DNA from 3 places in the Nocardiopsis sp. iso_186 genome. Region 2 is predicted to be linked to each of the others. Evidence: riboswitches for the same ligand, from Rfam matches in the RefSeq annotation. Region 2 holds a riboswitch; each other region holds the start of a gene.
What was found. Region 2 has a riboswitch for thiamine pyrophosphate ahead of AC0VYP_RS19475 (ECF transporter S component). Riboswitches for the same ligand answer to the same signal wherever they lie in the genome.

Region 1 (10,245 bases), 930 kb from region 2:
CATGTTGCGGAGTCCGCTGCGGCGGCCTTGTTCAGGGATGCCCACTCCGTTGTCGCCGACCTCCAATCGCAGCTCGCCGTCCTCCGCCTGCACACTGACGTGGACTTCGTCGGCGCTGGCGTGTCTGGCCACGTTGGAAAGGGCCTCGCGCAACACGGCAAGCACGTGGTCCCCCACGTCGTCGGGGACCGAGGCGTCGATCGGCCCGTCCAACCCGACACCGGGCCGGCAGACCAGCGTGTGTGCGGCGTTCTCCACCGTGGTGAGGATGCGTCCGCGAAGAGATGCCTCCTGGACCTCGGTGGTCGCCTGGAGCGCGAAGACGGTGGACCTGATCTCGCGGATCGTCTCGTCCAGGTCGTCGATCGTGCGCTGGACGCGGTTGCCCGCTTCGGGATCGGCGATCATGCGGACCGTGCTCATCAAGGTCATGGCGGAGGCGAACAGCCGCTGAATGACGATGTCGTGCAGGTCCTTGGCGATACGGTCGCGGTCCTCGAGCACGACCAGCCGCTCGGCGTCGTGGCGCGCCTCCGCCAACTCCAGGGCGACGGCCGCCTGGCCGGAGAAAGCGCTCAGCATTCCCAGCGCCGCAGGGTTGAACGGGCTGCTCAGTCCGGCTTTGCCCAGCAAGAGGACGCCGCGGGCATGGTGGGGCGAACCGAGGGGGACGAGGAGGCCGGGGCGGAAATCGTACTCCGGCGGGAACGGAAGGGCGAGTTCGCGCAGGTCGGCCACCATGACCCCCTCGCCCCTGCGGTACACGGAACCGCACTCGGTCCCTTCCACCTCGACTGCCATGCCGAGCAGCTCTTTGGCGCCTGCGCCCTCGGCGATCTCGGCGACGAGGTAACCGTCCTGGGAGTCGGGCAGCATCACAGCGGCGATGTCGGCGTTGACCATCTCGCGGGCCTGCTCGGCCAGGTAGGCCAGTACCTCCTCGGCCGCCACCCCCGACAGCAACCGCGTGGTGATCTCGGTGGAGGCCGAACGCCAGCGCTCCCGTTGGCGGCTCTCCTCGTAGAGTCGGGCGTTGGCGATGGCAACCCCCGCGGCAGTGGCCAACGCGCTGACGATCGCCTCGTCGTCCTCGTCGAACTCGCCGCCGTCGTACTTCTCGGTGAGATAGAGGTTGCCGAACACCTCGTCGCGCACCTGGATGGGTACACCGAGGAAGGTGGTCATCGGGGGGTGGCCTTCGGGAAACCCGTGAAAGCTCGGATGATCCTGCATCCGGCTCAACCGCAGAGAACGGCGTTCGCGGGTGGGGTAGGCGAGCAGGCCCTTGCCGCGCGGGTAGTGCGGCATGCGCCGGAACTGCTCTTCGGTGAAGCCGACGGGGATGAACTCGCTGACGTTGCCGTTGTGGTCCACCACCCCCAGACCGGCGTAACGGGCGTTGACCAGGTGTGCGGCGGCCTTGGTGAGTCTTCGCAGCACGGTGGCCAAATCGAGGTCACCGCCGATGGAGACGACGGCTTCCAGTAGCGAGTGGAGCCGGTCTCTGGTGGAGAGTGCGTCGGCCAGGCGGGCCTGGACCTCGGTGAGCAACTCGTCCAACCGCATTTGGGGCAGCAATGGGCGCTCTGGGCGCACCGGGGGCTCGGGCACGTGTCCATACCTCCGAGACCACGCTATCCCCTGATTCACCGCAATGAGAGCAAACCGGGCCACCGTTCGGACCCTGAATCCCTTTCAGATAGACGGTTTCGGGGCGATCGTGGCCGAGGACCGTGACATTGGGGAGGTGTTCCGGAGCGACCGAATGGATTGCCGCTCTCCTGCACACCACGGCGGGAGGAGTGGAGCCCGGACGGGTCCGCGTACCGGTCCGGGCTCCTGACCTCGGGGTCATCATGAGCGAGAAGGCCGCGACGGCGGCCTCGGATTCGACCTCGCTTCATGCGCACCGCCCCGAAGGGGTGGCAGGCGGGGTGAGGACCGCACGCCCCGGCCCCGCTACCTGAACGAGTAAACCGTGTGACGCACGGCCTAACAGCGGTCCAAAGCCCTGGTTTCGCCCGGGCCTTTGGTCCCGAGCCGTCGCACCGACCGATGACCGGCGCCTTCTGGCCGTCCCGGCCTCCACGGGGGCCTCCCGGGCCAGGTGGTCGCCCCACGGACATACCTGATGGGTTGGGGCCCGAAGATTTCCCGGAATTCGGGTTGCGGTCACAACCGATCATGCTACGGTCACTTTTCGTAGCCGATCGCCACTCTGAGCGACAATCAGGCTTGCCGCCGTCGAGGGGACCACGCTGTGGCACGGAACAGCCGAAAAGAGCGCACGACGCGCTCCTTCGGTGTCGCCCGTGCCCTGAGGTCCCCAATGGCACGCCGCCTGATGGTCATCGGCGGGTTCATGGCCACGGCGTGGCTGGTCGGCTCCGCGCCGGCCGGAGCCGACGCATTGGCGACCCTGGACCGCGCCACCGAGGCGGTCACCACGACAGCCGCGGAACACAGCACGGCCGGAACGGAACTCCTCTCGGTCGCTCACACGGCGGAAAACATCGTGAGCGGAGCCCGTTCGGCAGTCACCGAGACGGTCCCCGCCACTGTGGTCGGCGAACAACACCCCGAAATCGTCCTTCCCGACCTCCAGGGGCTTCACCAGTTGACCACGCCCGTCGGTGCGATCGTCGGCATCACCCAGCCGGCCGGGCCCGCCAGGGCCGTACCGCCCCGAACGCTGCCGGCGGAGCCTGCGGTTGAGAACGGGACCGAGACCGAGGCAGAGCCCACCCCCCGCGAATCCGCGGAGGCCCCGGTCCTCAATGCCTCCCCCTCTCCCTCTCCTTCCGTGTCACCTCACCAGCCCGCAGCCCGGAGCGGACCGACCGCGTTCACCGCGGGCGCTCTGACGCACGCACCGGCTCCGGCGCCGGTCCTGCCCGACGAACCGGTCGCGTCAGCGCACCAGTCCGTCTCAGCAGGGTCCCCCCAGGCACAGAGCGGCGCTTTCCCCGGCGGGTTCGCCGGATACCTGGCCCACCAGCCCGTCGCCCCCAAGGGCGATGCGCTGGCGTCGGCGACCAGGCACGCGCTGGAACTCGTCCCGCAGCAGCCCGCGGACGAGCACTTCTCCTCCCCCGACTAGCCGACCGGACCGACCGCCGGATCTCTTCCCGGCGACAGCAGGCACTCGCAGACGTCATGGCACGTGCGACAGCCCCTGCCCGTACCGGCCTTCGGCCGGCGGCTCCCCCTCCCAGCGCCTCTTCCGCTGGGGGTTGACCTGAGTCCCGTAACCCCGTCCCACGGGATTCAGGTCAGCCAGTGGTCCGCCAGACCTCACAGCTGACTCCCGGCACGCCAGCCCGCACCGTCCTCGGACACGCGAGGCGGCCGGCCCCTAATCACACATGAGTACCGCGGCGCGGCCGGACAGGCCCGCCCCCACTGACAACACCGAAGGACCTCTATGTTCACGTTCGCCCGCAAATCCGCCAAAGCCATTCTGCTCACCGCCGGGGTGGCGGGATTCGTCGGCCTGGGAACCGGAATCGCAGTCGCGGACAGTATGCTGCCCACCGGAAACCTCGGTGCCCCTCTCGGCGGGAGCGCGGACGCGCTCGGTGCGACCGGTCTGACCAAGGCCCTGCCCACGGGCGCCCTGGGCGGGCAGGGCCGCCTGCCCCAGAGCGGCCCGACCGGCCTGGGGCTCACGCCCACCGGAGGCGTCGTGGAGACCCTGGCAGGCGCTCCCGCCGGTACCGTCGCCCCGCACGTTCCGACCGTGGCCGGAATCCCCGAGCAGGTCTCCGACGAGGTGGACGAGGCCACCGGTGTGCGGGAACTTTTGGCCGAAACCCCGTTGAGCGCACTGGACACCCGCTCGCCGCAGTCGCACCGGGCGACCTCCGACCTGGGGACGAAGCAGGTCCGCGACGGAGCGGACACGCTGCTGGACGGGTTGGGCGACGGTGCGAGCCAGCTGAGCGCCGGCGCGGACCAGTTGAACGAGGGGGCCGGCCAACTGACGGTGAAGTCGGTCGCGGACAGCGCGACCGCCGGCCTGGGCACCGACCTCACCGAAAAGACGCAGCTCGGGGGCCCGGCGCTGGGCGGCGTGACCGGTCTGGTGCCCAAGCTGGACCTGGACTCGCTGACCGGCGGCGCCCGCGAGCCCCAGCACCACCGCACCGACCTGGCCGACCTGCCCCAGCAGCAGCCCGACACCCTGATCGCGACCCCGTCCGTCGGTGAGCTGATCGCACCGGCAGAGGCCCTTGTCGCCGGCCTGTCCACCGGTGACCTGACCCGCATGCTCGACGGAGCGAGCCTGCCCGGCACTGCGCGCACCGCACAGGCCGGCCCGGCGGGCCGTCCCGACACTGTTGCCGTTCCGATCGAGGGCGGCAGCGTCGGCGTCCTGAGCGGGCGCGACTCCATCGAGCAGCAGCTCGTGACCAAACTGACCGGGATCGAGCTTCCCGCACTGCCCGGCGGCACCCGCGAAAGCCAGCAGGGCACGGCGCTGTCACCGCTGGAGGGCGTGGACATGGGCGTGCTCAACGCCGAACCCGCCATCGAGGAACAGCTGGCCGACGCGGTCGTCGGGCTTGCCCCCCGCCAGTTCCAGAGCGGCCCCGCAACACCCGCCGGCGTTCCGGCCGGCCTCCCGCACTTCGAGAACGGGATTCCCGGCACCAACCAGGAGCAGGCCCCGAGCGGGCTGGTCACCGGCACCAACCTCGCCACTCCGGCCCACGTCGTCGGCAAGGCCGCCAGCGACGTGCTCACCGAGACCAAACTGACCAACGACCTGCTGGCCAGTCTGCCCCGCCAGCAGCAGGCGTCCCCCGTGTCCGTCCCGGTCGAACTTCCCGGCCTGCCCCGCCTGTCGGCGGTCGAGCGGCTCCCCGAGCTGCCCGTGGACACCGGCGTGACCACCTCCGACCGCTCGATCACCGACGAACTGCCCGGGCTGCCCCTCCTGTAGTACGGACCGCCTTTCACCGGGCCCGGAAGCACCCGCCCGTTTCCGGGCCCCACCCCCTTCGGCCACGCCGCCCGGCACGGCCGTTCCCCGCGCGTGGGTCGGTTTCGCACCAGGGCCATGACCGACGCGCCAGCCAGCGAACACCCGACACGAGGAAGACCACGATGTTCACCTTCGCCCGTACGTCCGCCAAGACCCTCCTGCTGACTGCCGGCTTCGTCGCGCTGAGCGGCGGGATCGCCTCCGCCGCGATCGTCAACGGCTCCGCCACCGACCTCAACGCCGTGGCCCAGACCGGCACCGTCGCCGAGAAGATCACCGGCCCGATCACCGCGTCCCTCGGCGGCCTGCCCCGCACCTCCCAGGCCGCACCGGAGCTGTCGCCCGCCGAGGCCACCGACCTGGGCAGCCAGTTGGGCGACCTCAACACCGGCCTGGCCACCCTCCCCCGCCTGCTCATCATCGGCGACCCCGGGGTGGCCACCCCGCTGGGGGCCAACGGGCTTCCCACGACGAAGGTGCACCAGAGCTCCCCGGTTGACCTGGTTGACCTGGCCGCGCTGCCCACTGCGTCCGCGCTTCCCGGCGGTGCCGCCCTGGCCGGTCTGCCGGGCTCGCTTGCGCTGCCCGACCAGACCGTGGTGCTGCCGGAGCAGCCCGTCACCCTGCCCGCGCCCGCGCGCAGCGCGCAGGCCGCGCCGGTGGGGTTGCCCGCCGGGCTCCCGGAGCTGAGCGACGTGACCGCACTGCCCGGCACGGTCGCACCGGCGACCACCAAGGAGCTGCGGGACCAGGTCCAGGTGCAGCAGGCCGGCATCGATTCCGCTGTCGGCCAGGTCACCGGGCTGGCCTCCGCCGCCGGCACGATCGGTCTGCCCGAGGCGCGGACGGACTCCGTGGCGCCGGGTGACCTACTCGGCGGACTGACCGAGGGCGTGGACATCAACAGCGGGCTGCCGCTGCTGTAGGCGACATAGCAGGGGTGGCTCGCTCCCGGCCTGTTTCCTACCGGGAGCGAGCCACCCCCAGGGTTGTTCCCCAGATGTGGCACGGTCGGATCACTGGCGACCGTGCAGGGCTCAGCTGTCGGAGCCTACGGGGGTCCAGTCCTCCAGGGACCACGCCATCTGCCAGAAGCGGACCTCGTGATGGACACTGGCCACGAACGCCTTCTCGATCCGCTCCAGCTCCGCAACTCCCGCCTGAGCCGCCAGTTCGTCGAGCAGACCCCGGAGCCGGGTCAGGGTGCTGCCCATCGAGGGGTCGGCGTAGAAGGCCCACCAGCCGTGGAAGGGGTGGTCCTCTCCAAGGGTCCCCTCGGCGAGGAAGCGCTGCGCCGACCACAGGTAGGTCCACGGGCAGGGCAACAGCGCCGCCAGAAGAACGGCGAGACTGTCGCGCCCCGCTTCCATCATGTGGTTGACGTAGGCCTGCGCGCTGGGGGCGAGCACGTCCACCTGCGCGTCGGCGTAGCTGGTTCCCGCGAAGTCGCACAGCGCCTGGTGGGCGTGGTCCTCCTCGCTGAGCACGAAGGCCACGCTGTCGTGGAAGTAGCGCATCCACTCGCGGTCGGGCGAGAGCGCCAACCCCAGGCCGTAGCAGCGGATGTAGGCGGTCAGGTACTGGTGGTCCTGGCCGACGTAGTGCAGCACCTGCTCCTTGGCGAGTGTGCCCGCACGCATCCCCCGCAAGAACGGATGCTGGTAGAAGGCCTCGAAAAGGTCGGCGTGCCGACGGCCCAGCTCGGCTGTGAAACCGGTTTCATCAGGGGCAACAGGAATCATGCCCAACGTCCCTCCGCTCGTGTCAACGAGATCAGGTTCGACGGGTTCGGGCCGATCGGCCCGTCTCAGTCCTGCGTCCGCGGGAACGGACGGTCTCGGGACACCCCGCGTGGTTACGGCCATCACAGTACTGGAGCGCTGCGCCGTCGGGCATGGCGGCGTCGGCGAACGCCGGTGCGCGGCCGGTACCGGCTCGCGCCGAAGAGGCGAGGCCCTTGGGTGGTTCCTGCGACGGTCCCTGTATCCGTCGGCAACGGGGACGATCACGGCCCCGGCCGCCGGGGCGCGACCGGGTCACCCGGGTATGCGCCGGCCGGTGACGATGTCGGTCTCGATGCGGATGTAGTGCGCGCGGTCCCCGGGGGCCCATGCCCGCAGCGGGAGGGTCCGAAGCTCGGCGAGTTCGGCGAGGTCGGTCACCGCGCGGCCGATGCCCACGACCGTGACGGACCACCCGGTGCGCTCGTAGACGTCGTAGTCGTCAACCTCGAAGGCGACCACGGAGTCGCGAGTCGCCTGGGCCAGCTTCGTGTCCGGTGCGGTGCGCACGATGATGTCGGCTCCGTGCAAGGTGAAGTTCACTGGTTGGATCGCGGGCAGCGCCCGATCGGTGAAGACGATGCGCCCGATCGGTGCCGCGGCGAGCAGGCGCAGGCACTCGGCTCGCCTGAGGATCTCAAGGCCCGCGGTGTCGGTCCGCATCCCGTCCTGCCCCTCCCCGCTCGATCCACTGCTCGGGCGGTCCGGCCGCCCACTGGCGAGGATCAGTTCCCCTTGCCGCGCAACTGGGCGACGAGGACCGCCGCCTGCGTCCTGCGCTTGAGGTCGAGCTTGGCGAGCAGGCTCGACACGTAGTTCTTGACCGTCTTCTCCGCCAAGTAGAGGCGATCGCCGATCTGGCGGTTGGTCAACCCCTCACCGATGAGGTCGAGGATCTGGCGTTCCTGCGGGGTGAGCACCGCCAGCGGGTCGGTCTTCCCTCCGCGGCCGCGGAGCCGGTCGAGCATTCTTCCCGTGCTCTTGGGATCCAGCAGCGAGCCTCCGGAGGCGACGGTGCGGACCGCGCCGACCAGGTCGGCTCCGTGGATCTGTTTGAGGACGTATCCGGCCGCGCCGGCCATCACCGCGTCGAACAATGCCTCGTCGTCGGCGAACGAGGTGAGCATCAGGCAGGCGATCTCGGGGTGGCCTGATCGGATGTCGCGGCAGACTCCGACCCCCGAACCGTCGGGGAGCCGGACATCGAGTACGGCGACGTGGGGACGAACCGCCGGAACCCGACTCATCGCCTGTTCGGCGGTGCCGGCCTCTCCGACGACGCGCATGTCGCCTTCGCCCTCCAGCAGTGCGGCGACCCCCCGTCGCACGACTTCGTGGTCGTTGACCAAGAACACCTTGATCGGATCAGGCGTGGCCGCCCTGGACATCGCTAGCCTCCACCGTTTCGCTGCCGAAGTCTCCCCTCTCGACCGTAACGCTCCGCTCCGGCGGGGACCACGCCGAATGACTCAATTGGCCGGGGACGAAGGTCCTGAAACAGACATCCGCCCAGCAGGCCGGCCACTCCGGGAAACCGCTTTTCCCACAAGAAAATGAACAATTTTCACCCACCGATCGAAAGAGACGACGAGAAGCACACAGACCCTCGACTCCCCAGATCGTCCAGGAGTACGCGAACCCACTTCACAAAACGATGCGAAGCAATCAGGAGATATACGCACAGCGACACAAAACCGCAGGCCAGAGGGCCATCAATCGAAGAATCCCCGCCCCCGGCCACCGAACCTCACACCGGATACCAATGAAATCCGAATACCCTTTTCGAAGGATGATCCAGATCCGCGAAAAATTCCGCGACGGCAACGTACCGCGCCGCCCGAACCGAGCAGGGGGCACCCGACCCAGCTCGCTCGTGGCACACTCCGTGGAAAATCCCCCACCTTGAGTAACGATTCGGATTGCGACGCCCTCCACGGCTCCGCCGCCCCGGTCCGCGGACCGAGCCCCTCGCCGTGGAGCGCGTCCCGGTCCAGCAGGGGCTCCTGATCCATCCCCGCTCACCACCGACATCGACACCGACACCGACACCGAGGAGAACGATCGGGTGGTCAGCGACCCGGTAACCGGAGCACTCCGGGCAGACCGCCACCGGTGAGGCAGCCGCGCCCTCCCCCCGAGGCTCTTGGCATACCCGGGGCGACCGGGACCCGGTCCACGCGCATTCGTGTTTCTCCTCCCGCGTCCCGCTCCGCGGCTGGAGCGGCTTTCGGCAGACGCCGGTACTGGATCCGCGCGGCGGCACCGTTCAACACCCGCTCGCTGACGGTGCCCCCGCTAGCACGACGTCGCGTTGGCGTCGTCGATCATCACCCGGGGCACGCCGGGCCGCTACAGCACGCCCGAGTACCAGGGCCGGCCCCGGCTGCGGATCGAGCGGCGGCCGTCGCCCTGGGCCGGGTGGAGGATCTCGGGCGCAACGCCCGCCGTGCCTCTTTCCCGACGGTCCGCGCAGGACAGCGCCCACTGCCGGCAAGGGGGCCAAAAAAGATTGAGCCCGGGGAATTCCGGGGATCATGTACCCGTTGTGCAGGGTACGGGTCGGCGCGGTAGAAAGTGTCCCCCGGGCTCCAATTAACAGCCTTCGCGGAATACCGCGTCCGGCGTCCACTCCGGTGGTCGCCCGGACGGTCTTCGGAGCCGCGTTGTGCAATCCGCCGTGAGGCGACCGCCGTGCCGTCCTGTCAGTGAACGGTCCCGCCGGGCGAAAGCCGGGCGGGACCGTTCGCGTTTCCCCAGGAAGACCAACCTTCGTGTCCTCGGCTCAGATACCGCCGACCCCCACGTACTTGGTCTCCAGGTATTCGTCGATTCCCACTCGTCCGCCCTCACGTCCCAGCCCCGACTGCTTGACCCCGCCGAAGGGGGCTGCCGGGTTGGACACGATCCCCTGGTTGAGGCCGATCATCCCGCTCTCCAACGCCTCACTGACCCGGAAGGCGCGGGCGAGATCCCGGGTGTAGAGGTAGGCGACCAACCCGAACTCGGTGTCGTTGGCGGCCTCGATCACCTCGGCCTCGGTCTCGAAGGAAATAACGGGGGCCACCGGACCGAAGATCTCGGTGGTGGAGAGCTCGCTGTCCTTGGGGACGTCGGTGAGGACCGTGGGCTGGTAGAAGTACCCGGCCCCTTCCCCAGCGCTGCCGCCCAGAAGCACCCGCGCCCCACGACTGACGGCGTCGTCCACCAGGCTCTGGACCTTCTGCCGCGCCTTGTCGTCGATGAGCGGACCGACGTCCACCCCCTCCTCGACTCCCGGGCCCACGGTGAGGGCCGCCATCCGTTCGGTGAGCCGGCGCGCGAACTCCGCTGCCACCCCGGACTGGACGTAGAAGCGGTTCGCGGACGTGCACGCCTCGCCGATGTTGCGCATCTTGGCCTGCATCGCACCGTCCACCGCGGCATCGAGGTCAGCGTCGTCGAAGACGACGAAGGGCGCGTTGCCGCCCAGTTCCATGG
Region 2 (10,245 bases):
GGCGTCGTAGACCACCGCGGCGGAGGTGAGGCCCGCGCCGTCCGGCGCAGGCTCGCACACCCCGATTACGGCGTGTGCGAGCTCGTCGCCGAGCGATCCCTCCGGCCTCAGCCCGAGGAGCACCTGGTAGCGGTCGGTTGTCCCGCGTTGGTCAACGGCTACCACCAGAACCCGAAGTCCCGGTTCTCCGGCTATCAGGACGTGCTCGGTCTCGACGCGCAACGCGTCGATGGGCACTCCCTTGCCGGCGAACCAGCGTTGTAGCGGGAACCAGTCGGTCAGCAGCTCCTCAAGCCGAGTCATGATGAAGAGATCCGTTTCTCCTTAGGGCTGCGGGTCGGGCCGCCGGCCCGCGCCGGGCGTGGTCCTCGCTGTGGTGGAGCTGGTGGCTCGGGCGACCGGGGCCGCTGTCACCACCGCAGGTTGGGGCGTCTCCTGTTCCTTGGCGCTCTGCCCCTCGTCGGCGACGGGTGGCAGCTGGAACCAGTAGAAGCCGTGTCCGGGCAGGGTCAGCAAATAGGGGAGTTCCCCGATCGGGGGGAACTGCACCCCGCCCATGCACTCGATCGGTGTGGTTCCCTCGAAGCGGCGCAGATCCAGTTCCACCGGCTGGGGAAAGCGCGACAAGTTGTTGACGCACAGCATCCGGTCGTCGCCGTACTCGCGCACGAACGCCAGGACACTGGGATTGCTGGCGTGCAGCTCGGTGAAGGCCCCGGTCCCGAACACCGCGTGCTGCTTGCGGATCTGGATCATCTTGCGGGTCCAGTTCAGCAGCGAACTGGGATTCCCGCGCTGGGCCTCGACGTTGATCCCCTGGTAGCCGTAGATCGGGTCCATGATCAACGGCAGGTACAGTCGGGCCGGATCGGCTCGGGAGAATCCGGCGTTGCGATCGGACGTCCACTGCATGGGGGTCCGCACGCCGTCGCGGTCCCCCAGCCAGATGTTGTCCCCCATACCGATCTCGTCGCCGTAGTAGAGGACGGGCGATCCCGGAAGCGACAGCAGCAGCGCGGTGAACAGCTCCATCTGGTTCTGGTCGTTGTCCAGGAGCGGTGCCAACCGCCGTCGGATACCGACGTTCGCCCGCATACGCGGGTCCTTTGCGTACTCGGAGTACATGTAGTCGCGCTCTTCGTCGTTGACCATTTCAAGCGTCAGCTCGTCGTGGTTGCGCAGGAAGATCGCCCATTGGCAGTTCTCCGGAATCGCCGGAGTCTGCGCCAGGATCTCCGAGATCGGGTAGCGCTGCTCGCGGCGCACCGCCATGAACATCCGCGGCATCAGCGGGAAATGGAAGTTCATGTGGCACTCGTCGCCGCCGGACTCGTAGTCGCCGAAGTAGTTGACGACGTCGGAGGGCCACTGGTTGGCCTCGCTGAGCAGCACCCGGTCGGGATAGAGCCGGTCAACCTCGGAGCGCACACGCTTGAGGAACTCGTGCGTCTCCTTGAGGTTCTCGCAGTTGGTCCCCTCGCGCTCGTACAGATAGGGCACCGCGTCCAGGCGGAACCCGTCGATGCCCAGGTCCAGCCAGAACCGCAGCACCTCCAGGATCGCTTCCTGTACCGCCGGGTTCTCGAAGTTGAGGTCGGGCTGGTGCGAGAAGAAACGGTGCCAGTAGTACTGGCCGCGCACCTCGTCGTAGGACCAGTTGGACTGTTCGGTGTCCACGAAGATGATCCGCGCGTCGGAGTAGCGCTCCGTGGTGTCGGACCAGACATAGAAGTCGCCGTAGGGGCCGTCGGGGTCCTCGCGTGAGGCCTTGAACCACGGGTGCTGGTCGCTGGTGTGGTTCATGACCAGGTCGGCGATGACCCGGATGCCGCGTTCGTGGGCCCTCTCCACCAGTTCCACGAAGTCCGCGATCTGGCCGAACTCGGGGAGGATCTTCATGTAGTCGGAGATGTCATAGCCGCCGTCGCGCAACGGTGACTCGTACAGCGGAAGCAACCAGATGCAGTCGATTCCCAGCCATTCGAGATAGTCGAGCTTCTCGATCAGGCCGCGCAGGTCGCCGGTTCCATCGCCGTTGGAGTCGTAGAACCCTCGGGCGAGGACTTCGTAGAAGACCGCGTGCTTGTACCAGTAGGGATCGCGGGGCTTCTCGTGTGTGAACGTGTTCGGCACGGACACGAGGGGTGTGAGACTGGTGCCGGGCACCTGCTCGGGTGTGGTCACGATGTACTTCTCCACCAGTTGGCTGTCCAGTGTGTTCCCCGAAGCGCTTCGGTATGAGCTGGTCAGCTCGGAGCGATTACGGCGGAACTGACTGTGAATACGTGAGCGGTCTGAACGTGTGGGTCGAGGCGGACATAATTGGCGTCTACCCAGGAATACGTGCGACCCGACAATTGATCCGTGACCGTGATCCGGTCACCGGGAGAGAAGCCGAGAGCGGGCATGTCCAGCCACACTGTCGCTTCGCGGACGTTGTGCGGGTCGAGGTTGGCGACGACCAGGACGACGTCCGGTGATTTCTGGTCGGCGACCGCCAGCCGTTTCGAGTAGCAGATGATCTCGGGCTGATCGGCACGGTGGAACCGCAGGTTACGCAGTTCTTGCAGTGCAGGATGGCTCCGCCGCAGGTAGTTTAACCTGCTGATCAGGGGCGTGATCGTCATTTCGGCTGCTTCGGCGGCGTCCCAGTCACGAGGTCGGTACTGGTACTTCTCGGAGTCGAGGTACTCCTCGCTTCCAGGGCGAACCGCCTCGTTCTCGCACAGCTCGTAGCCGGAGTAGATTCCCCAGGTCGGTGAGAGGGTCGCGGCCAGGATCGCCCTGAGCTCGAATGCAGGCCGCCCTCCGTGCTGGAGGAAGGCATGCAGGATGTCGGGCGTGTTGGGGAAGAAGTTGGGACGCATGTAGGCGGCGGCGTCGCCGCTGAGCTCGTTGAGGTAGTCCTCGAGTTCCTCCTTGGTGTTGCGCCAGGTGTAGTACGTGTAGGACTGGTGGAACCCAGCTTTCGCCAGGGTGTGCATCATGGCCGGGCGGGTGAACGCCTCGGCGAGGAACAGCACGTCCGGATCGGTCGAGGCGATGTCGGCCAGCAGCCGCTCCCAGAAGGCCACCGGCTTGGTGTGCGGGTTGTCCACTCGGAAGACGCGCACGCCGTGCGCCATCCAGTAGCGCACGATCCGGCGCACCTCGACGAAGATCCCTTCGGGGTCCCGGTCGAAGTTGATCGGGTAGATGTCCTGGTACTTCTTCGGGGGGTTCTCGGCGTAGGCGATCGATCCGTCGGCGCGTACGGTGAACCACTCGGGGTGCTCCTTGACCCATGGGTGGTCGGGGGATGCCTGGAGCGCGAGGTCCAGTGCGATCTCCAGGCCGTGCTCGCCCGCCTTGGCCACGAACGCGTCGAAATCCTCGATGGTGCCGAGGTCGGGGTGAACGGCGTCGTGTCCGCCCTCGTGCGAGCCGATCGCCCACACCGAGCCGGGGTCGTCCAACTGGGCGGTGACCGAGTTGTTGTGGCCCTTTCGGTAGGAGTACCCGACGGGGTGGATCGGGGGCAGGTAGACGATGTCGAAGCCCATCGCCGCGATAGCGGGCAGGCGCTGGGCCGCCGAGGCGAAAGTGCCCGACCGCTGTTCGCCGTCCGTCCCGCCGGACACCGCGCCTTCGGAGCGGGGGAAGAACTCGTACCAGGAGCCGAACAGCGCCCGTTTGCGGCTGACGGTCACCGGGAATCGCCTGGACCTGGTGACCAGTTCGCGGAGCGGACGTGCGGCCAGTTCCTCGCGCACCGTTGCGGAGGAGGCCAGCGCCAGCCGTTCGGCCGTCGAATGAGAGTCGTCGCGCATGCGCGCGGCGATCTCGGCGATCGCGGGCCGGCGGGGTACGCGTCGGGCTACGCGGTCCAGTAGACGGGCGCCCTCTTCAAGGACGAGTTCGACGTCCTGACCGATCGGCACCTTGATTTCGGCGTTGTGGAGCCAGGTCGCGTAAGGGTCGCTCCACGCCTCGATGGAGAAGGACCAGCGGCCCTCGGAAGTGACGGTGACCTCTGCTCCGAAGCGGTCGGTACCGGGGGTGAGTTCATGGAGCGGTACAAGTGGCTGCCTGCGTCCCGCGGGGTCGTAGAGGACCACCCCCGAGCTGAGCGCGTCGTGCCCCTCGCGAAACACGGTCGCGCTCACCGGGAAGGTCTCACCGACGACGGCTTTTGCCGTTCCGGGTTCGACCACGGGTGAGACGTCGAGAATGGGAAATCGTCCGATCACAAGTGCACCGTAGAGGTAGAGGTTGCTGCGGGGGCGGTCTGGTGGGACTGGATAGGGCCGAATCGGATTCGGGCAGCAGTAAGTGCCCGAAAAGCCCGGCGTGTTGGGGTTTTCGCGCTAGAACGGTCGGTCGTTCCAATGTCTATCGTCAGGCCCGATTCGCCGCTCTCCGACAGTCTGAGGGTTCCTATTTTTGTGAGAGTAGTCACAGATGACAAAAGGTGTATGGGAAGCCCTCCGGTCCGTGACCAGGGAAGACGTACATGGACAAAACGGACTTGCTTCACAGTGGCCACAAGGGGCACGTTGGCTTAAGCTCCGCGTTGCCCTTTGAGGGCCGCATGAAACCTAATTGCATTAAAGCCTTGATAAACCATTGCTTCTTGTGAGTGTGTTTCGGCGGCAAAAGTGGCGCTCTTATTTCCGGCAGATCTCGTACACTGGAAAGTTGGGCCGAAAAACCCTATTTCATGACATGTAGGGCGAGATGGCGTGGAGTACTCGCATAGAGCGAGCACATTGACTAGCCTCACGCTCCGTGAAGGCCATTCGTAGGTTCACCGTCCGTACCGTCCTACCTGACGAGCTGGCTCCCCTGGGCCGGCTCGCGGCCAACCTGCGCTGGGCGTGGCATGCCCCGACCCGCGCCGTGTTCGCCGCCGTCGACCCCGACATGTGGCAGGCAGTCGACCGCGATCCCGTCCGGCTCCTCGGCGAAGTCGGCTCCGAACGACTCGCCGAGCTCGCAGCCGACGCAGACTTCAAGACCCGCCTCAACGAGGCCGCAGCCGACCTGGACCGCTACCTCGGAGCAGAGCTCTGGTACCAGCGGCTGCCCAGCGATCCCGGTGCCGAACCCCCCTCGGCGATCGCCTACTTCTCCGCCGAGTTCGGCATCGACGCGGCGCTGCCCCAGTACTCCGGCGGCTTGGGCATCCTGGCCGGCGACCATCTCAAGAGCGCCAGCGACCTCGGTGTCCCCATCATCGGCGTCGGGCTGCTCTATCGGCACGGCTACTTCTCCCAGTCCCTGTCGCCGGAAGGGTGGCAGTTGGAGCAGTACCCCGAAATCGATCCCCGCGGTCTGCCGATGACCCAATTGACCGACGACGGCGTCCCGATCCGGATCGTCATCGACCTGCCGGACGCGCGTTCCCTCGTGGCACACGTCTGGGTCGTGCGCGTCGGCCGGGTGCCGCTGCTGCTCCTGGACGCCTGTCAGGAAACCAACGACCCCGAACTGCGGGGCGTCACCGACCGTCTCTACGGCGGCGGCAACGAGCAACGGCTGCGCCAGGAACTGCTCCTGGGCGTCGGTGGGGTCAGGGCCGTCCGTGCCTACTGCGCCAGCACGGGCCACCCCGAGCCCGAGGTCTTCCACATGAACGAGGGCCACGCCGGATTCCTCGGTCTGGAACGGGTGCGCGAGTACATCGCGACCAGCGGACTCACCTTCGAACAGGCACTGGAGGCCACCCGCTCCGGCACGGTGTTCACCACGCATACGCCCGTGCCGGCCGGGATCGACCGGTTCCCCCGCGATCTGGTGGAGCGCCACTTCAGCGGCGACGTCGCGCTGGAGGGCCTGCCCGTCGAGCGGGTCATGGCGCTGGGCGCGGAGAGCTACGAGGGCGGTGACCCCCACCTGTTCAACATGGCCGTCATGGGCATGCGCCTGGCCCAGAGGGTCAACGGCGTGAGCAAACTGCACGGCGCGGTCAGCCGCGGGATGTTCCAGGGCCTGTGGCCCGGCTTCGACCGCTCAGAGGTGCCGATCACCTCGATCACCAACGGCGTGCACGCCCCCACCTGGGTGGCCGACGAGGCATTCGAGATGGCCAGGCGGCTGGTCCCCGACTCGGCCGACTTCGACACCGCCGAAGGGTGGGAGAAGGTTGTCGAGGTGGGGGAGCGCGAGCTCTGCGATATGCGTCGTGCGCTCCGCGAACGGCTCGTACACGACGTTCGGCGTCGGTTGCGGGCCTCCTGGCACCAGCGCGGCGCCAGCGACGCCGAGCTCGGCTGGATCGACGACGTCCTCGACCCCGACGTGCTCACGATCGGTTTCGCCCGTCGAGTGCCCTCCTACAAGCGCCTCACCCTGATGCTGCGGGACAAGAACCGGCTCAAGGCCCTGCTCCTGGACCCTCAGCGCCCCATCCAGATCGTCATCGCGGGCAAGGCCCACCCGGCGGACGAAGGCGGCAAGCGGCTCATCCAGGAGATCGTCCGCTTCGCCGACGACCCCGCGGTCCGCCACCGCATCGTCTTCCTCCCTGACTACGACATGGCCTTGGGGGCTGCCCTGACCCAGGGGAGCGACGTGTGGTTGAACAACCCGCTGCGCCCGTTGGAGGCGTGCGGCACCTCGGGGATGAAGGTCGCGCTCAACGGTGGCCTCAACCTCTCCATCCGCGACGGATGGTGGGACGAGTGGTTCGACGGTTCCAACGGCTGGGCCATTCCCACGGCGGACGGGGTGGAGGAGCCGGACCGGCGCGACGACATCGAGGCGGCCGCGCTCTACCAGCTCTTCCAGGAGCAGGTCGCACCGCTGTTCTACGACCACGATGACGACGGCCTGCCGAAGCGCTGGCTGGAGATGGTCAAGCACACTCTGGTCTCGTTGGGGCCCAAGGTCCTGGCCACCAGGATGGTGCGCGATTACGTCGAACGGCTCTACCAGCCCGCGGCCCGCTCCTCGCGGCAGCTCGCAGCCGACGACCTGCGCGGCGTGCACGCCCTCGCGGCCTGGAAGCAGCGGGTCGCGCGGGCCTGGCCGGGCGTGCGCATCGAGCACGTCGAGGTCACCGGAATGGACGAGCCTCCCCAGGTCGGGGGAGAGCTGATGGTGAGGGCCACCCTCGTCCTGGGTGAGGCCGACCCCGGCGACCTGTGCGTCGAGGTGGCACTGGGGCGGGTCAACTCCTTCGACGAGCTGGTGGACCCGTCCTTCGCCGAACTGTCGGTGGTTCCCGGCCAGGAGGGGGAGGGGCCGCTGGTCCGCTACGCCGGCTCGGTGCCGCTGGAGCGCTCGGGGGTCTCCGGGTACACGGTCAGGGTGCTGCCCAAGCATCCGTTGCTGGCCACCCCCGCCGAGATGGGCCTGGTGGTCGTCCCCGAGCCTGCTCAGGGGATCGGCGCGCTCGTGCTGCGCTGAGCGCGGCGAGGCGGGCCGGCGAGACGTCTCGCCGGCCCGCTGCGCGGTCGGGCGCAGGCGGCCACCCCGTCGGCGGGCCCCCTCCTTGACCGGAGGCGATGCCATACGGCCATAATGGGGGGAATACCGACAGGGGAGCGCTTCGGCGCTGAGAGTGCGGCCAGCGAGCCGCAGACCCTTACACACCTGATCTGGGTAATGCCAGCGAAGGAAGTCGTGGGAACCGTCGCCGATGGCGTGTTCCGCGTGCCGTCCCGTCATTGGGGCGGTGCGCGTCATGTCCGCGGCGGCCACTCTTGGCCGTAAGCCCTCTCGTCATTGACGAAGGGACGTCCTGCAATGAGCACCGAACCCGTGGAGAAGTCCACCGCACCCAGCACGACCTGGCGCACCGTCGATATCGTGGTCGCCTCAGTCATCGGAGTCGCACTCGGCTTCGTCTTCTGGATCTGGAACCTTCTCTACTCGGTGGCCGCCACACTCACCGCTCCGATCTTTCCCCCCGCATGGGCGGTGATCTACGGAATGTGGCTGGTCACGGGGGTCCTGTCCGGACTGATCATCCGTAAACGCGGCGCCGCAGTCCTCACCTCCATCGCAGCGGCGTCGGTCTCGGCGATCCTGGGGGTCCAATGGGGCTGGGAGGTCGTGGTCTCGGGCGCGTTGCAGGGACTGGGAGCCGAACTGGTCTTCCTGGCCTTCGGATACCGGCGCTGGGGAATGGGCGTGGCCGTCCTGGCAGCCGTGGCCTCGGCGCTCTACCCGGCCGTGCGCGACAACATCGTCAGCAACGTGACCTGGCCGTTGTCCTACCAGCTCTCCTATGCCGCGATCGTGATCGCCAGCTCCGCGGTCATCGCCGGGGTCGGCTCCCGGCTGCTCACCACCTCCCTCGCCAAGGCCGGTGCCCTGGCCCCTTTCCCCTCGGCCAAGGGCTGATCCGGTGACTCGACCCGACGCCGGCCCTGCTGGGAAGAACGGACCCGGCACGCACGTCCGCATGCGCGACTGGGGGTGGAAACACGCAGGCCGCGAGGACTACTCGCTGCGCGGTGTCACCCTGGAGATCCAGCCGGGGGAGCGCGTCCTGCTGCTGGGCGCCTCCGGCGCCGGAAAGTCCACGCTCCTGCACTCCCTGGCCGGTCTCACCGGGCCGGACAGTGCCATCAACGGGGAGGCGGAAGGCGTCCTGCTGCTGGACGGCCACAGCGCCCAGCAGCGTCGCCGCGGAGTCGGACTGGTCAGCCAGGACCCCGAGACCCAGCTCGTCATGGCCCAGGCAGGCGACGACGTGGCCTTCGGGCTGGAGAACCTCGCCGTTGACCCCGCCGAGATCTGGGATCGGGTTGACGCAGGTCTCGCCGAGGTCGGCTTCCCCTACGGGCGCCACCGCTCCACCGCTTCCCTCTCCGGAGGGGAGAAGCAGCGGCTGGTCATCGCAGGGGCTCTGGCGATGCGGCCGCGGCTGCTTCTGCTGGACGAGCCCACCGCCAACCTCGACCCCGCGGGAGCCGAACTCGTCAGATCCCTGATAGCGGAGTTGCTCAGCGCGACCCAGGCCACCATGGTCATCGTCGAGCACCGTGTCGCCCAGGTCATGGACCTGGTTGACCGGGTCGTCGTCGTGGAGGCAGGAGGGGGTGTCCTGGCGGACGGGGTCCCGAGTGAGATATTCGCCCGACACGGCGCTGCTCTTGCCCGGAAAGGCGTCTGGGTACCCGGTTACGAGCCGAGCCCCGCCCTCCCGCCCGCTCCGGGAGGCCCCGTCCTCTTGGAGGCCGTGGGCGTGCACGCTCGCACCCCCCGTGAACTGGGGATCAGAGGAGCCGCTCCGAGGACCGTCCTGGAGGGAGTGGACGCAGACCTGCTCGCCGGTACCACCACCGCCCTCACCGGGCCCAACGGAGCCGGTAAGTCCACCCTGCTCATGATGCTCGCCGGGCTGGCCGCCCCGTACGACGGCACGATCGCGCCGCGCGGAGTGCTCGCCGAGGTTGACGCCCGTCCGCTCGCCCGATGGCCCGCCCGGCGTCTCGCCCGCCATGTCGGGACGGTGTTCCAGCATGCGGAGGACCAGTTCGTCACGGCCACGGTCCGTGACGAACTGCGCTTCGCCCCGCTCAAGGCAGGCACCCCCGAACACGAGGCCGACGCCTGGGTGGATGAGCTCCTGGACCGTCTGCGCCTGACAGAGCTGGCCGACGTGCATCCCTTCACCCTCTCGGGAGGAGAGAAGCGTCGGCTCTCGGTGGCCACCGCCCTGAGCTCAGGCCCCGCCCACGCTCCCGATCTGCTCGTCCTGGACGAGCCCACGTTCGGTCAGGACACCATCACCTGGACCGAGTTGGTGGAACTCCTGGCCGAGCTGCGTGCTCAGGGACGTGCCGTCCTGGCCGCCACCCACGACGACCTGTTTATGGACCGCTGCGTTGACGCGCGGCTCCGGGTGGCAGAGGGAACGGTTCGCCCTGTCCAGCAGGGGGACGGTCGATGACCATCCGATCGCCTGAGGAATCCGGCCCGCGCAGCGAGCTGCTGATCATCGCCCGTCCCGACGGGGGAGGTGCCCGCTACTGGCTGCTCGGCCTCAACCCCGCAGCCAAGGTGATCGCCGCGCTGGTGCTCTCCTTCGGTCTCATCCCCGCGATCGATCCCGTCACCGGCGGCATCGTCCTGGCCGCCGCGCTGCTCCTGGTTCCGTTCAGCGGGCTCGACCGCCGGACGACCTTGATCCTGGGCGTTCCGTTCGTCCTGATGGGGTGCTCGAACTTCCTGGTCAACTACCTCTACGGGGAGTATGGGGCGTGGGGCGCGCTCGGGTCGATGCTGCGCCTCCTGGCCATTGCGCTGCCCGGC
Region 3 (10,245 bases), 670 kb from region 2:
TTCTCGTGCTGTTCCAGGGGGTGCTGTCGCTGGTCGTGCCCATCGCCCTGCTCCTGGGTTTCTGGGCTGCGCGCCGGCGTGTCCTGGAGGAGCCGGGTCGCCATCCGGGGTTGCTGCGGGCCACGGCCGTGCTGGGCATCGGGGTCGGTTGGGCGGGCGGGCTCCCGCACGCGCTGCACCACGTCGGTGTCGTCGAGGTCTCCGCCGCCTCCGCTTCGGTGTTCCAGACCAGCCAACTCGTCACCGGACTGTTCTGCGGGATCGGTTACGTCGCGTTCTTCGGGCTCCTGGCCCACCGGCTCAGCGAGCGTGCGGCCACCAGTGCACCGGTCGTGGCGCTCACAGCGGTCGGCAAGCGCTCCCTGTCGTGCTATCTGGCCCAGTCGGTGCTGTGCGCCCCATTGCTAGCCGGTTGGGGTCTGGCCCTGGGCGGGCAACTGCACAGCGCCTCGATGGCTGCCTTCGCCATCGCTGTCTGGCTGATCACGGTCGCGCTGGCCTATCTCCAGGAGCTCCGTGGTCAACGCGGACCGGCCGAGACACTGCTGCGACGGCTCACCTACCGACGCGCCGCGTAATTCCCCGGCGCGCCGGTGGTGCGCGTAACGGGTCATTCACCGAAGATAGGGAGCCATGGGTGAGGACCAGGAAGCAACGCACACCATTGGCACTACCGGCGCGACGGGAGCGCTGGGCGGCAGAGTAGCCGCCCGGTTGGCGCGACGCGGGGTCGCGCAGCGGCTGATCGTGCGCGACATCAACCGCGCGCCGGAGCTGACCGGTTCCAGCGCGGCGATGGCGGTCTACGAGGACCGGGTCGCGTTCACACGCGCGGCCAAGGGGACCGACGTGCTGTTCCTCGTCTCGGCTCCCGAGGCCACCGACAGGGTCCGGCTGCACATCAACGCCGTGGACGCGGCGCTGGACGCCGGGGTCCGCCATGTCGTCTATCTGTCGTTCCTGGGGGCCGGGCCCGCTTCGACCTTCACCTTCGCCAGGGATCACTTCTACACCGAGGCGCACATCCGCTCGACGGGCGTGCGGCACACCTTCCTGCGGCCGAGCCTGTACCTGGACCTGCTGCCGCGCTGGGCGGGTGAGGACGGCGTGGTCCGCGGACCCGCCGGACAGGGACGGGTCGCGTGGGTGTCGCGGGACGACATCGCCGACGTGGCCGCCACCGTCCTGGCCGATCCACAGACGCACGAGGACCGGACCTACGACGTCACCGGCCCGGAGGCAGTGACGCTGTCGCAGACAGTGGACCGGCTCTCCGGGGTGACCGGGAAGCGGATCGGATACATACCCGAGACCTGGGAGGAGGCCCTGGCCTCGCGTGGCGGTCTGGGTGCACCGGACTGGGCCGTGGAGGGATGGGTCAGTTCCTACGCGGCGATCGCCGAGGGCGAACTGGACCGGGTGAGCGAGACGGTACTGGACCTGACCGGTCACCCCGCCCAGTCGATCGAGGGCTACCTGCGCAAGCATCCCAGCGCGCTCTCGCACGTGTACAAATGAGCACCGTGGCCACCGGGACCCGGTAACCGGGTGTCGTCAGCGGCAGGCCCGGTCGAGCCCCCGCTTGAACTGGGCGGCCGCTGCCCTCGGGTCGGCGGCATCGGTGATCGCGCGCACCACGACGACCCTGCGGGCGCCGGTGGCCAGGACCTCGGGCAGGTTGTCGAGGTCGATACCGCCGATGGCGAACCAGGGCCGACTTGGAGAACTGTCGGCGACCGCGCGGATGACCGGGAGCCCGGCCGCTGCCCGACCCGGCTTGGTGGGAGTGGCCCAGGCCGGCCCCACACAGAAGTAGTCCACCCCGTCTTGTGCGTCGGCTGCCGCGGCCAGTGCGACGCTGCTGCTGGACCGACCGATGAGGGGCCCGTCGCCGATGATCTCGCGGGCGTCGGGAACCGGGAGGTCGTCCTGGCCCAGGTGCAGGATGTCGGCGTGGACGGCGCGGGCGATGTCGGCGCGGTCGTTGACCGAAAGCAGGGCGCCGTGGCGGTCGCAGGCGTCGCGCATGATCTCCAGCGCCGCCAGTTCCTGGCGCGCCTCCAGGCTCTTGTCGCGCAGTTGGACCGCGTTGACTCCCCCGGCCAGTGCCTCGTCGAGGAACGCGGCGAGGTCGCCGCGTTCGCGTCGGGCATCGGTGCACAGGTAGAGACGGGCCGCATCCAGGCGTTCTCGCAAACTCGCAGTCACGCGTTTCACCCTAGCCCCGACCCGGTGCCCTGCCGCGGGCCGGGCGGACTACAGCAGCAGTGCCTGTGCGCGGCGTCGGACCTCGGTGCCGCGGTTGGCCTGGAGCGCCTCGATGGGAGATCCGGGAAGGCTCTCGTCTGAGGTGAAGATCCAGCGCAACGCCTCTTCGTCGCTGAACCCGCAGTCCGAGAGAACCGTGATGGTGCCCTGCAGGCCCTTGAGGGTGTCGCCGTCAACGATGAAGGCGGCCGGGATCGAGGGCACCCCGCTGCGGGTGGCTCCCAGGAGCCGGTACTCCCTGATCAGCTGCTTGATGCGGTTGGGGCTGACGTTGAGCGCCTTGGCCGCTTCTTTGATGGTGAGCCACTCGCCGACGAGGGCGTCGGTGTCGCGATCGATCTGTATCACCCTCCCAATCTCCCACACAACGACCACGGTCGCGGGCCCTGTCCCCGGTTATCGCTTTGGGCGTAGTGGGCCGGGCCCCTTCGGCGGGGAACCGGGCAAGCACCTAGAATCGTGGTGAACGTACACAGATCCCCGCGGGAGCCGGGTGTGATCCGGCTGAGAGGGAGGCTGCAAGCCTCCGACCGCACGAACCTGATCCGGGTCATGCCGGCGAAGGGAGTGGAGCGTCATGGACCATGAGTCGTCCCCTCGACGGACCTCCCTCACGGCCCCGGACGTGGTTGTCGCGGGAGCCGGACTCATCGGGCTGGTCACCGCGTGGCGGGCCGCCCGGCTGGGCCTGAGGGTCGGCGTCGTCTCGCCCGAGGAACCCGGAACCGCGTCGGGTGTGGCCGCGGGGATGCTCGCCCCGGCCACCGAGGCGACGTTCGGGGAAGAACCGCTGATGCGCTTCGGGATCACGTCCCGCGACCGCTACCCGAGTTTCCTCAACGAACTGGCCGAGGACACCGACGTCTCCCCCGGGTACCGGACCAAGGGCACGCTCCAGGTCGCCTTCGATACCGACGACATGGCCGTCCTCACCGAGTTGCGCGACCTCCGGGATCGGCTGGGGCTGCGGACCGAACGCTTGACCTCGCGTGAGTGCCGCCGGCTGGAACCGGCGCTGGCGCCCTCGGTCCGCGGCGGGATCCTCGCTCCCGACGACCACTCCGTGGATCCGCGCAGACTGACCGCGGCGCTGCGCTCCGCCTGCCTGCGACACGGTGTCGCCTTCATCCCCGAACGGGTCGCCGAGGTGGTCCTGGCCGACGGCACGGTCCGAGGAGTGCGCCTGACCGACGGCACGACCGTGCCGGCCGGCCAGGTCGTCCTCGCGGCAGGCACCTGGACTTCGCAGATCGGAGGGCTTCCCACGGGGACCGTCCCGGTACTGCGGCCGGTCAAGGGCCAACTGTTGCGCCTGCGCACCCCCACCGGAGAGGATCCCATCGTCGGCCGAACCGTTCGGGGCCTGGTCAGGGGCTCCCCCGTCTACCTGGTTCCGCGCGACGACGGGGAAGTGATCGTGGGCGCGACCCAGGAGGAGATGGGACATGACACCCGTCTCACGGTGGGCGGGGTCTGGGAGGTCCTGCGTGATGCCCGGGAGCTGGTGCCGGGGGTCGCCGAGCTGGAGATCGCCGAGACCTGCGTGGGCCTTCGGCCCGGTTCTCCCGACAACGAGCCCCTGCTGGGCCCGACCGGAGTTGCGGGCCTGCACCTGGCGGTCGGTCATTTCCGGCACGGCGTACTGTTCACCCCGGCCACCGGGGACGTCATGGCTCAGGCCCTGACCACCGGCAGCCTGCCGGAGTACGCCCGCCGTTTCGACGCCGCCCGGCACTTCGGCGCCACGGCCTGACCGGCAAGAGGCCGCCTGTCCTGTCATCGCAGCAGTAGTTCGGGGATCGGGCGCCGTGCGCACGGCGCCCGATCCCCGCGGAAAGGTTCGAGTGAGAACAGTGGACGTGATCATCAACGGTGAACGACGCCACGTGGACACGGGCGCCACCGTGGCCGACGTGGTGCGCGGGTTGACCGACGCGCACAGCGGTGTAGCAGCTGCGGTGAACGACGAGGTCGTCCCCAAGACCCACTGGAACGACACCGAGGTGTCGGCCGGGGACCGGGTCAACGTGCTGACCGCGGTTCAAGGGGGCTGACGATGACTGACACCACTTCAGAGCGCGACCCCCTGGTGATTGCGGGACGGGCGTTCGGCTCACGGTTGATCATGGGAACCGGCGGAGCGCCCTCCCTCCAGGTCCTGGGCGAGGCACTGCGCGCCTCGGGAACCGAGTTGACCACCGTTGCGATGCGCCGGGTGGACCCGGGTGCCCAGGGATCGGTCTGGGACGTGCTGCGCGAGAACGGCATCCTGCCGCTGCCCAACACCGCCGGCTGTTTCACCGCGACCGATGCCCTGCGTACGGCCAGGCTGGGCAGGGAGGCACTGGAGACGGACTGGGTGAAGCTGGAGGTGGTCGCCGACGAACGCACGCTCCTGCCCGACCCGGTGGAACTGCTGGAGGCCGCCGAGCAGCTGGTGGACGACGGTTTTGTCGTCCTTCCCTACACCAACGACGATCCGATCCTGGCGAGGCGGCTGGAGCAGGTGGGCTGTGCGGCGGTGATGCCGTTGGGCGCCCCGATCGGTTCGGGGCTGGGCATCCGCAACCCGCACAACATCGAACTGATCGTCGAGGAGGCCGGCGTGCCCGTCATCCTGGACGCCGGGATCGGAACGGCCAGCGAGGCCGCGTTGGCCATGGAACTGGGCTGCGACGCCGTCCTGTTGGCGACGGCGGTGACCCGCGCCCAGGAACCGGTCCGCATGGCGCGGGCCATGCGTGACGCGGTGACCGCGGGCCGCCAGGCAAGGCGGGCGGGACGGATCCCGGTGCGCCGCTACGCACAGGCGTCCTCACCCGCCGTGCAATGACGCGGTGCCACACGCCGGGCGACACACCGCCCGGCGTGGTGCGAAGACGCGTCCGCACCTGCGACGGAAGCACTCATTACCCGTTTTCCACGGACAAGAAACAGTCTCAGCCGCACTCCGTGCCGCATTCGCCCGTAAACTGCCCTTCGTGGACATGACGACTGCGGACGCGCTTGTTGGAACGACCCTTGATGGCCGCTACCTCATCCAGTCACGGGTCGCCGGGGGCGGAATGGCCACGGTCTACGCCGCGCACGATGAGCGACTGGACCGTCACGTCGCGCTAAAGGTGATGCATCCGACCCTGGCGCGCGATCCCCAATTCGTGCAGCGCTTCATCAACGAGGCGCACTCCGTCGCCAAGCTCTCGCACCCCAACGTCGTCCAGGTCTACGACCAGGGCACCGACCAGGGGCACGTTTACCTGGCGATGGAGTACGTTCCCGGACGTACGCTGCGCGAGCTGCTCAAGGCACGCGGTCGCCTGAGCCCCCGTGAGGCACTTCAGGTAATGGTCCCGGTACTCGCCGCGCTGGGCGCGGCCCACCAAGTAGGCATGGTGCACCGGGACATCAAGCCCGAGAACGTCCTCCTGACCGAGGACGGCAGGGTCAAGGTCGTGGACTTCGGTCTGGCCAGGGTCGTGGAGGCGACCCAACAGGGGCTGACCAAGACCGGGGCTCTGATGGGTACCGCCGCCTACCTCTCACCCGAGCAGATCTCGCACAACACCGCCGACTCCCGTACCGATGTCTACGCATGCGGGATCATGCTGTACGAGCTGCTGACCGGCGCGCAGCCGCACACCGGCGAGAACCCCATTTCGGTTGCCTACCAGCACGTGAACGAGGACGTCCCCCGACCGTCGCGAGTGGTGGAGGGCATCTCGCCGAGCGTTGACGCCTTGGTGGTTCGCGCCACCGAGCGCGATCCCCGCTATCGGCTCACCGACGCCGGCCAGTTCCTGGCGGCCGTGTTCGAGGTGGAACGCTCCCTGGGACAGACCGGCGCGAACGTGACCTTCGCCCCCGTCATGGCCGGCGCCGTCAACGAGGTCGCCTCCGGCCCCGCCGAGCCCGAGAACCAGACTCTCGTCGTCGATCTGAAACCGGGTGACCTTCCCCCGGTCGAGTACGACGACGATGACTACGACGACCATCGGCCGCCGCGACCCAGCATGCGCTACCCGCTGATGTTGATCGGGGCGCTGCTCCTGGTGGCCGGCTTGGGCTTCGGCTGGTGGATGCTCGCAGGGCGCTACGAGGTCGTTCCCGAACTCGTAGGGCTGGACCGCGACACCGCCCGGCAGGAACTCACCCCCTTGGGCCTGAAGATCACCGTCTCCGACGACACCGTCTACAGCGACGAGGCGCCGGCCGGCACCATCGCGGCGACGAACCCGAAAAACGGCGACAACATCCTGCCCGGGGAGATCATCACCGTCACCCTCTCCGACGGACCCCAGTTCGTCGAAGTCCCCGATATCTCCGGAAAGCCGATCAACGAGGCCCTGCAACTGCTGGAGGACGTCGGGCTGACCGACATCGAACAGCAGGAGGCTTCCTCCTTCGACGCCGAGCCCGGCACGGTGCTCTCCTCCGACCCCTCCCCGGGTGAGAAGGCCGATCGCGAGGGCAGCGTAGTGCTGTCGGTGAGCACCGGGTTCGCGGTGCCCGAGGTGGTGGGGAGCAACGTCAACGACGCGCGATCCCTGCTGGAGGAGAAGGACCTCAAGGTCGAGATCACCGAAGAGCACAACGACGACGTACCCAAGGACCAGGTCATGGAGCAGTCGCCCGGCGACGGTGAGAAGGTCGGCGCCGGAGACACGGTGACGCTCAAGGTCTCCTTGGGGCCGGAGATGGTGGAAATTCCCGACATTCGCGGTTGGAAGGTCAACGACGCACGCAAGAAGCTGGAGGAACTCGGCTTCACGGTGAAGGTGCACCGTTTCGTCGGCGACTTCGTCGGCGACTACAACCCCAAGAACGAGGCCGACAAGGGCTCGGAGGTCGAGATCTGGGTGTCGCCGTTCCCCAACGGCGACGGGGACAACGACAATAGGCCGGGCGGCGGTCGCGGCGGGGGCAGGAACAACAACAACGACGACGACTGATCCGGGGACCCGCCCGAACGAGGGCTGCCGTCCGGCCGCGCCTCCCATCGCGGCGGCCGGACGACCTCTCCCCGCGCCGTTCCCCTCCTGCCCACCGCCGGAATGGTCGATGGCGACCCAACGGCGCCGGGTCCTCCCCCTCGGTAAATCGCAACGAAGCGGTCGGGGCAGGCTGCGCTGACCGATCCGTTGCTCTTTGAGATCACCCTAGGCTGCACCAGGCCGGTCATACCTGCTTCCCCTGCCCCGATCGGCAGGCGGTGCCAAGCCGTCGGCACACGGACCCGCATAGCCGATGAGTGGTTCGTTCTCGACGACGAGCGGCAGGCGCATCAGCGCCAGCGCCCCGCCTCCTGCTCGGGCAGGTGCAGCCTGGCCAGCATCGCGAGCACGTCACCGGGCACCCGCTGCCGCGTGATCAGCGAGACCCCGATCATCACTCCGGGGACCAGCAGAACCAGGAAGAATCCCGCCGGCCCCTGAAGGGCGCCCGGCAACGGCACCCCCACCGGGACGTCGTTCGCCGACAGGGCTTCGACGGCGCTGCCGGCCAGACCGACCACCAGACCGGCTGCGGCCCCCACATCGGTGAGCCCACGCCACCAGATCCCGATGAGCAACAGGGGGGCGATGGTCACCGCGCTGAGGCGCAGCCCGGCGAACGCTATCGAGGCCAGGTCGGCTCCGGCCAGTTCCGGCCACGCGGTGACGATCAGCAGCGGTGTTCCGGCCGCCAGGAGCGCACCCCAGCGGTAGGCCGTGCTGCCGCCGCCGAGCACGCACTGCGAAATGGTCCCGGACAGCGCGGCGGCGAGCCCCACCGAGACCGTGACCACGGCCGACGCGACGCCGGCCGCGATCAGCACCGTCATCAGCACCCCGCTGCGCCCGGGCAGCATGCGCTCGGGCAGTTGCAGGACCGCCAGGTTGACCTGCCCGTTGACCAACAGCTCTCCCACGTAGATCCGGGCGAGCATCGCGTAGACCAGCGGAACGAGCGTGAAGACCACGACCAGCGCGGCGACCAGGGCCACCAGCCGGCGGGCCGCCCTGGGGCTGGGCGTCCCGTAGAAGCGGGTGGGGAACTGCAGGAGCCCGATAACGCCCAGAGCCACCGAGAGGTACGGCAGGTACCCGCTCAACGAACCCGGTCCGGGTCCCGGCCCGTGCCATCCGGTTTCCTCCGCCGGAGTGGGATCGACGTGGTGGGGGATCGTCGTTCCCGTTTCGAACAGCAGCACGGTGCCCGGAACGAACGCGTGCACGCCTGGTTCGAGGACCGACCGGGTGGCGACCGTCTCCCCCTGCACGGATACCAGCACGGTGACCGGGGTCGGCTCGGTGACGCCCACCGCCTGCCGGCGATCGATTTCCATCTCGGTGTCAACGCGAAAGACCGGGTCGTCGGTCACAGGGGCTCGCGGGGCGCCCTGCATCTGCCAGGCCACGAGCAGTGCGAGGGCGGGCAACGCCAGGGCTGCCAGCTTGAACCAGAAGTGCACGGCCTGGAAACGGGTACTGGAGACGCCGGAGGAGGACAGGGTCAGGACCAGGGTGACAATCGCCGTCGCCGACCAGGCCGTCCACTCCGGAAGGCTGGTGAAGGCCCGCAGCAGCAAGCCGGCCGCGATGTACTGGGCCAGGAGGAAACACCATCCGACGATCACCGCGCTGGCGCTGGTCATCCGACGGACGACGCGGGAGCCCAGGCGCCATTCAGCGAAATCCGAGTAGCTGTACACCCCTGCTCTACGCAGCGGGGTGACCACCAGGACGGCCAGCAGCACGCAGCCGAGGGCGACGGCGCTAAGCGACCCGAGGGCCTGAAGGCCCTGGGCCAGCAGCAGGCCGGCCACCCCCAACAGGAGCACCGCCGAGAGGTGCTCCCCAGCGGCGGCCGAGGCGAAGAGCAGGCTCCCCGGAGGAGCGGTCGCCAGGACGAACCCCGCACCGGCTGCGGTACGCCGGCGGTTGAGCAGCCCGGTGGTGATCAGGGTCATGACCATGACACAGCCGACGAACAGCAGCCCGCCGGCGAGCTCGGTCACGAGCCGACCGATCCCGGCGCGTCCAGGCGTTCGGCCAGCCGGACATAGACCGGGATGATCAGTACCAACAGGAGCGGCAGGCAGGCCCCCACTGCGAGTCGAATCCACCCCACGCCTTCGACGGAGAGCACGCCGGTCCGGGGGGCGAGTGCGAGCACGGCGACCGCGAGCAGGAGCAACACGACTGCGACGGTGACCGTCGCGAGGCTCAACCGGAGGTGGCGACGCATGTGCGCGGCGACGTCGGTGGTGCGTGCATGCGCCTCGACCGAGGCGGGTTCGGGGGTGATCCCCAGCGCTCGGCTGGTCGCCGGGGCCGCCACCGCGGTGCGGCGCGGTACCGGGGGCGGGGGCCGGGAAGACGCGGACGGCGAGTTCACCCTGTTCGGCCAGTACCTGAGCCGCGACGCACGAACTGGTCCCGGACTTCGCGGGTCTGCCTGCGGCTGACCGGAAGCAATTCGTCCCCGACCTGCACCTTGATCCGCGGGCCCTCGAAGCGAAGTTCGGAGACGTGCCTGGTGGCGACGAGCATACTGCGGTGGATTCGCACGAACCCTGCTCCGTCCCACTCGCGCTCCAGCGCCCCGAGGGTGCTACGGATAAGGAAGGCTCCATCGGCGGTGCGCAGCCGAACGTAGTCGCCCTTGGCCTCGGCGAACCAGATCTCGGAGCGCGGGATGAAGCGGGTGCGCCCGGCCAGCTCGATCGGAACCCTGACCTCGGTCAACGGGGTGTCCCTGACGCGGGCGACCAGCCGGCCCAGTGTGGCTGCCAGGCGTTCTTCTCTGATGGGTTTGAGCAGGTAGTCCACGGCGTTGAGTTCGAAGGCGGCGACGGCGTAGTCCTCATGGGCGGTCACGAACACGACCGCCGGCGGCCGGGGCAGTGCCGCCAGAAAACGGGCGAGGTCGATCCCGCTGGGCCCCGGCATGTGCACGTCCAGGAAAAGTGCGTCGAACCGGTCGCCCGCCTCGGCA

Region 1: another riboswitch for thiamine pyrophosphate. It lies ahead of tenA (thiaminase II); the one in region 2 lies ahead of AC0VYP_RS19475 (ECF transporter S component).
Region 3: another riboswitch for thiamine pyrophosphate. It lies ahead of thiO (glycine oxidase ThiO); the one in region 2 lies ahead of AC0VYP_RS19475 (ECF transporter S component).

Annotation. Positions count from the first base shown of each region.
Region 1 is NZ_CM149670.1:5,363,746-5,373,990, forward strand. It holds gene AC0VYP_RS23440 (sensor histidine kinase) at 1-1,566, opposite strand, end outside; gene AC0VYP_RS23445 (hypothetical protein) at 2,330-3,100, shown strand; gene AC0VYP_RS23450 (hypothetical protein) at 3,425-4,945, shown strand; gene AC0VYP_RS23455 (hypothetical protein) at 5,110-5,913, shown strand; gene tenA (thiaminase II) at 6,025-6,729, opposite strand; TPP riboswitch at 6,721-6,847, opposite strand; gene AC0VYP_RS23465 (pyridoxamine 5'-phosphate oxidase family protein) at 7,024-7,431, opposite strand; gene AC0VYP_RS23470 (response regulator) at 7,494-8,156, opposite strand; gene AC0VYP_RS23475 (NAD-dependent succinate-semialdehyde dehydrogenase) at 9,551-10,245, opposite strand, start outside.
Region 2 is NZ_CM149670.1:4,429,398-4,439,642, reverse strand. It holds gene AC0VYP_RS19495 (maltokinase N-terminal cap-like domain-containing protein) at 1-303, opposite strand, end outside; gene treS (maltose alpha-D-glucosyltransferase) at 325-2,139, opposite strand; gene AC0VYP_RS19485 (alpha-1,4-glucan--maltose-1-phosphate maltosyltransferase) at 2,247-4,229, opposite strand; gene glgP (alpha-glucan family phosphorylase) at 4,768-7,389, shown strand; TPP riboswitch at 7,511-7,619, shown strand; gene AC0VYP_RS19475 (ECF transporter S component) at 7,729-8,328, shown strand; gene AC0VYP_RS19470 (ABC transporter ATP-binding protein) at 8,390-9,883, shown strand; gene AC0VYP_RS19465 (energy-coupling factor transporter transmembrane component T family protein) at 9,880-10,245, shown strand, end outside.
Region 3 is NZ_CM149670.1:3,758,367-3,768,611, forward strand. It holds gene AC0VYP_RS16495 (DUF418 domain-containing protein) at 1-578, shown strand, start outside; gene AC0VYP_RS16500 (SDR family oxidoreductase) at 634-1,518, shown strand; gene thiE (thiamine phosphate synthase) at 1,555-2,208, opposite strand; gene AC0VYP_RS16510 (Rv2175c family DNA-binding protein) at 2,257-2,616, opposite strand; TPP riboswitch at 2,741-2,852, shown strand; gene thiO (glycine oxidase ThiO) at 2,846-4,021, shown strand; gene thiS (sulfur carrier protein ThiS) at 4,122-4,322, shown strand; gene AC0VYP_RS16525 (thiazole synthase) at 4,325-5,101, shown strand; gene pknB (Stk1 family PASTA domain-containing Ser/Thr kinase) at 5,250-7,217, shown strand; gene AC0VYP_RS16535 (sodium:solute symporter family transporter) at 7,550-9,265, opposite strand; gene AC0VYP_RS16540 (hypothetical protein) at 9,262-9,645, opposite strand; gene AC0VYP_RS16545 (LytR/AlgR family response regulator transcription factor) at 9,642-10,245, opposite strand, start outside.